2 regions of the Burkholderia sp. THE68 genome follow, and region 2 is predicted to be linked to the other one. Evidence: riboswitches for the same ligand, from Rfam matches in the RefSeq annotation. Region 2 holds a riboswitch; the other holds the start of a gene.
The links. Region 2 has a riboswitch for cobalamin ahead of cobW (cobalamin biosynthesis protein CobW). Riboswitches for the same ligand answer to the same signal wherever they lie in the genome.
Positions count from the first base shown of each region.

Region 1: linked by a shared signal. The riboswitch ahead of BTHE68_RS03010 (TonB-dependent receptor domain-containing protein) and the one ahead of cobW (cobalamin biosynthesis protein CobW) in region 2 are both predicted to bind cobalamin.

Region 1 is NZ_AP022315.1:632,459-635,666, forward strand. Features, by position in the region: gene BTHE68_RS03000 (cell division protein ZapA) at 84-398, opposite strand; gene BTHE68_RS03005 (ATPase) at 395-763, opposite strand; cobalamin riboswitch at 1,024-1,326, shown strand; gene BTHE68_RS03010 (TonB-dependent receptor domain-containing protein) at 1,410-3,208, shown strand, end outside.
Region 2 is NZ_AP022316.1:913,353-916,560, reverse strand. Features, by position in the region: gene BTHE68_RS17795 (cobalamin biosynthesis protein) at 891-1,292, opposite strand; cobalamin riboswitch at 1,395-1,652, shown strand; gene cobW (cobalamin biosynthesis protein CobW) at 1,775-2,860, shown strand; gene cobN (cobaltochelatase subunit CobN) at 2,865-3,208, shown strand, end outside.

The DNA.
Region 1 (3,208 bases), on a different replicon from region 2:
CCTTCTGCAGCCTCTAGTCATCAATTCGACGGTTTCTTTTTTCGATTGACTTTGCGCGCTGATTGACTCGACGCGCAGGCACCTTACTGCGCTTCGTATTGCGCGATGACGGCGCCCAGTTGTTCGTTCATCGAATGCATCGTGCGACGGATTTCCTCGGCGGGGAAAGCCTCGCCGTGACGCACGCTGTCTTGCAGCTTAAGCAATTCCGACGCCAGCGAAAGCGCCGCCATCACTGCGATGCGATCCGTGCCGCGCACGTTGCTTGCATTGCGCACCTTGTTCATCTCGGCGTCGACGCGCGCGACTGCTTCGCGCAACGCGCCTTCCGTTTCCGGCGAGCACGCGAGGCGATACGGCTGCCCGAGAATGGAAACTTCGATCTGCGTGTTCGTCATGCCTTCTCTCCCTGATGATGTTCGCCGTGCAATTCCGCTTCAGTTGCTTCCTGGGAATCGGCTTCGAGGAGATCGAGTTGATTGTCCGCTTCGGCATGTTGCGCGGACTTCGCACGCGGCAGCTTTTCGAGAATCGCGTTGAGGCGCACTTGCGCGTCGTCGATTTTCGCGGAGAGCGAGTCGCGTTCGGATTGCAGCGTGTCGCGTTCTTCACGCACCTGCTCGAGTTCGGCCTGCACGTTCGCGTGATCGGCGCGCAGCTGTTCGAGTTGTTCCTGCAGCGCTTCGCGCGCCTGCTTGTGGCGCTCGCTGATCTGGATCAGCCGGCCGATATTTCCTGACAGTGATTCGAGTTCGTTGAGCATGTGCTGCGTCCTCTAAAGACCTCGCATTTTAGCGCGGTTCAACGGAGCTTCCGATAATTGTCTCGTTTCGAGACGTAACAGCATGCGATCTCGCGCTTAATCCATCGAATCAAGCGCATGTCGTCATGCATTCGTGTGCAGATAAACGCGAGCGCCGATGCTTCGCTCGTTGAGGACAGGCCCGGCTGTTTCTCGTTAGATTCGTCATGCGCCGCGCCAATCTGTCCGCGCCGTTTTCTTGACGGCCCCAACCCGCGCTCCTACACTTGCCGCACTTTTGGTGCTCGCATCCGCGGATCTCGCGGATGCAGTCAAACGGGAAACAGGGAGCGAAGTCCCCGAAGTTCAACCGGGACGAGCCAACCTGTGCTGCCCCCGCAACGGTAAGCGACCGCAACGCAAGTTGCAAGTCGTCTCATGCGCGTTTTTGCAGCGCGAGCGTGTCGAATTTCATCGCACGGTCGCGACTGCAAGAAACGTGTCGACGCCACTGCGCACGAATGCGCGGGAAGGCGAGACGATCCGTCGCCAGCCCGGATACCGGCCAAGGCTCGACGCATCGGCGCATATCGCGCGATGCGTTCGTCGCGCATCGTCCTCGCGGGGAGCGGGGTCGCGCTCACGCTCCACGGGAAAGCTTCACACCATGTCATCGCCTCTGGGCGCGCTCGCCGCGCTCATTATCTTGCCGCTCGCCAGCACCGCGCACGCGGCCGACGACTCATCGCAAACGCTTGCGCCGGTCGTCGTCACCGCGACGCGCGCGCCGCAGCCGCTCGCCGAATCGATCCCGCAGACGTCGGTGTTCGACGAACAGGACATCGCCGACACCAATGCCACTGACGCGCTCGGCCTCGTCGCGCTCGCACCCGGCGTGCAGGTCACGCGCAATGGCGGACCGGGCGCGAACTCGGGTCTCTTTATACGCGGCGCGGCGTCGTCGCAATCGCTGGTTCTGATCGACGGCGTGCGCGTCGAATCGGTCTCGCTCGGCGCGGCGCAGTTGTCGCAACTGATGCTCGACCAGATCGGGCGCGTCGAAGTCGTCAACGGCAATGTATCGGCGCTGTATGGTTCGAATGCGATCGGCGGCGTCGTGCAGATTTTCACGAAGGAAGGCGAGCCGCATCCGCCGCGTTTCAGCTTCGAGGCCGAGTACGGCAGCTATCACACGCAGCGTCAGTCAGCGGGCGTGAACGGCGCGCTCGACAAGGACGGCCGCACGACCTTCAGCCTGAACGTTTCGCGCGAGAAGACCGACGGCTTTTCGTCGCTCGATCCGGCCATCGCGCCGGGCGCGAATCCGAACGCGAACGGCTATCTGAACGAGAGCGTCGCGGCGACGCTGCGGCACCAGTTCAGCGACAAATGGGACGCGGGCGTGCGCTTCCTGCAATCGAACGGCATCAACAGTTTCGACGATGCCTACGGCCAGCCCGCCGACATCAACGAAACGCACGACCGCGTGCGCTCCGCGTCCGTGTTCGCGAACGGCAGGATCACCGACGACTGGACTACGCATTTCATCATCGGGCAGGGACAGGACCGCGCGAATATCGAGCAGAACGGCGTCTATACGAGCCGCTTCAACTCGGAGAACCGTCAATACACCTGGCAGAACGATGTCAGGATCACCGAGGCGCACAAGTTGCTCTTCGGTTACGAGCATCTCGATCAGACGCTCGATTCCGATCAGTTCAGCGCGCCCGATCGTCACGTGAACTCGGTGTTCGTGGGCTACGTGGGGCATATCGGCGCGAGCGATGTGCAGGCGAATTTGCGTCACGACCAGTATTCCGATTTCGGCGGCGCGAACAGCTACTATCTGGGCTACGCGTACAACTTCGATACGCACTGGAAGGCGAGCGCGAGCTATTCGGCATCGTTTCGCGCGCCGAGCTTCGACGACCTCTACTATCCGTTCAGCGGCAATCCGTCGATTCGGCCGGAGCGCAGCCATTCGGTGGAGGCAGCGTTGCAGTACGCATCGAATGCGCTCGGCGTCGCGCGCGTCACGCTGTTCCAGACGCGCTATTCGAATCTGATCGACTATGTGTCCGATGGCGGCTTCTACTATGTCGCGCAGAACGTCGGGCGCGCGAAAGTGCAGGGCATCGAGGGATCGTGGGCGGGCCATGTCGGCGCAACGGATGTGCGCGCGGGCGTGACGTTCCAGAATCCCGTCGACGAAACGAATCACCAGGACCTGACGCGCCGCGCGCGGCATTTCGCGACGCTCACCGCGCATCGCACGATCGGGCGCTGGCGCGTCGGCGGCGAGTGGATCGTGAGCGGAGAGCGCAGCGATTACGATTCGACGCTCGCGGGATATGGCATCGTGAATCTGTCGGCGCGCTACGACATCTCGAAGTCGTGGTACGTCACGGCGCGCATCGACAATCTGTTCGACAAGGACTATGAACTCGCGTACTCGTACAACACGCC
Region 2 (3,208 bases):
AGGGGGATGGGGCTTGGGCGGTGGGTTTTGTCGCCGGATCCCGTATTGGTGTTGGTCTATTAGCGTTGCCCCTGTGCGGGGCGGCAGTCACTTTCTTTGCTGCTGCAAAGAAAGTAACCAAAGAAACAGCTTGAGACGCCCGCGGTCATACGCAATTTGGGTATCCTTCTCCTCGCTCGTGGCGTCTGTAGCGAGTGCCCTCGTAGGCCTGATCGGGCGTGGACCGCGCACGGTCTGACACATCGCGCCGCGTGCGCGACTGGTTCAGCACCAAATGGCTCCGGCCCGCTTCGCGGCCGATGGGTGCATCGGGTCTGCGTGTGCTTCTGCGTTTCTCTTTTCTCGTCGGTTTCCCTTGTATACCCAACGGCAGCGCGTAGCGCTGTGCCGGAACTGTTTCGTGCTGAACCAGCGTCTTTTGGGTACTAGCTCGTCAGACCGTGCGCGGTCCAAGCCCGGTCAGGCCTACGAGGGCACTCGCTACAGAGCCCACGAACAACGAGAAGAACACCCAAATTGCGTGTGACCGCGGGCGTATCAGGCTGCTTTCTTTGGTTACTTTCTTTGCAGCAGCAAAGAAAGTGACTGCCGCCCCGCACAGGGGCAACGCCAATAGACCGACATGATAACGGGATCCGGCAAAAGCCTATGAATCTTTTCCAGCAAGCGAGCCCATCCACGCGTTAATTCTGCGCTAACAGACGGAGTGCATCATGCCAACAAGCAGTCAGGCAATGAAGCAACCACCGACATCGGGAGCAAGGAAATGGACGCGATCTACCTATATCTGGAACTCGTAGCGCTGGCGATTCTCGCCTGGCTGTGCCGCGACAAGCTGATATCCGTCGTCGCCAAACCGGCGGCCGGCAAGGACGCCCCCCGCACGACCGTCAAGTCGCGCCCGCGCAGGACTCGCGCGCCAGTGCGATCGCGACGGTTACGCCACAACCGATCGTCTTTGGCACGATGAGCGTGCGCGCGTTGCCCGCGAGCAGCGCGCATGGCTCGCATACGCCGTCCACGTTCAGATGCTTCTCCGCGTGTTGCGAAATCACCGTGCGAGGCGCCTGCGCAATTTCATCGGCGCGATAGAAACACAACGGCAAACCATGACGCTCGCAGAACGCGAGCAAACCCGCTTCTTCCCGCTTCGCGTCGATGCTCGCGACGATCGCGATATCGCCGAACGCATGCGTACCGAGCGCCATCCGCACGGCGTGTTCGATCGCATCCGCGCTGACGCCGCGCCTGCATCCAATTCCCACCGCGAGTCGCGCGATAACGGATTCCATGTCGATCCGAAGCGTGTGAAATTTAAAAAAGCGCGCCAACATTAACACAGCACGTCGCGCGCGCGGCCCTTCCATTCTTGACGCTCGTAGCCGCCGGGCCTAGACTTTCACGCAGTTTTTGGTGCTCGCGCGCGGATTCTCTCGCGCGCAGTTAAACGGGAAGCAGGGCGCGTTCCATTCCGCCGATCGAACGGACGTCAACCTGCGCTGCCCCCGCAACGGTAAGCGATGCCCCGGTATGTGCGATGTTTTCATCGCATGTATGGGGAGCCGGCTTCGAGGCCACTGCGCGTGTAACGCGCGGGAAGGCGAAGCGGCGTGGTCGTCAGCCCGGATACCGGCCAGACTTTCAGAAGGATCGCTGCCGCGGGGATGCGGCGCGGTCCGTGATCCATCGAAGCGTGTGTTTCCTTTTTGTCCAGCAGCGTTGCCACGCATCGCGCGACACGAAGCGCACGCACCTGAAAAGCCACGGAGCTACGATGCAAACCCGCAAGATCCCCGTTACCGTCGTGACCGGTTTTCTCGGCAGCGGCAAGACCACGCTGATGCGCCATATCCTGTCCAACGCGCAAGGAAAGCGCATCGCGGTGATCGTCAACGAGTTCGGCGAACTCGGCATCGACGGGGAAATCCTCAAGGGCTGCGGCATCGGCTGCGACGATGAAGCCGGCTCGAAAGACCGCAATCTGTACGAACTCGCCAACGGTTGCCTCTGCTGCACCGTGCAGGAAGAGTTCTATCCGGTGATGGAGCAGCTCGTCGAGCGGCGCGACAGCATCGATCACGTGCTGATCGAAACGTCCGGACTCGCGTTGCCGAAGCCGCTCGTGCAGGCGTTCAACTGGCCGTCGATCAAGAACGCCTTTACCGTCGATGCGGTCGTGACCGTCGTCGATGGTCCCGCTGCAGCAAGCGGCCAGTTCGCGGCGAATCCCGTTGCCGTCGATGCGCAACGCAAGGCTGATCCGAATCTCGATCACGAATCGCCGCTGCACGAATTGTTCGAGGATCAGCTTGCGTCGGCGGATCTCGTCATCGTCAACAAGACCGATCTCATGGATGATGCAGCGCTGCGAAAGGTCGAAGCGCTCGTGCGTCCGGAGATTCCGCCCGAAGTGAAGATCGTGCCCGCGCAGATGGGCAAGCTCGATGTGCATACGCTGCTCGGGCTCGAAGCGGCATCGGAAGAGACCATTCATCTGCGGCACGATCATCACGGCGCGCCCGACGATGAAGGCCACGCCGATCATCACCATGACGAGTTCGATTCGATCGTCGTGCATGGCGAGGTCGAATCGCGCGAACAGGCGATCGCCGCCTTGCATGCGCTCGTCGAGCATCACACGATCTATCGCGTGAAGGGCTTCGCGGCGCTGCCGGGCGCTGCGATGCGGCTCGTCGTGCAGGGCGTCGGACGACGTTTCGACAGCTATTTCGATCGCCGCTGGGAAGCCGGCGAAGCGAAGACGCAAAGCCGTTTCGTGCTGATCGGCGAAGACCTCGAACGCGATGCATTGCAGCGCGCGTTCGATGCCGCGCTCGCGGGCACGCCGGCGCAGGTCTGACGCGATGCATCTGCTTCGCACCACGCCGGGAGGCTTCGTCGACGATACGCAAGGCGTGATGCGGATCGAGCAGACGCGCGCGCCGATCGTCGTGCTCAGTTCCGCCGACACCACGCTCGCGTTGCTCGCGAGCGTATTTCCGCGCCTGGAAGCGGGCTTTCCCGAAGTGCGGCTCGCGAATCAATCGTTTCTGCGTCAGCCCGCATCGGTCGATTTCTACGTCGACGATGTATTGCGTCACGCGAAGGTCGTCATCGTCGATCATCTCGGCGGCGAATCGTACTGGCCTTATGGTATCGAGCGGATCGTTGCGCTCGCGAAAGAGCGCAAGCAGATGCTCGTGATGTT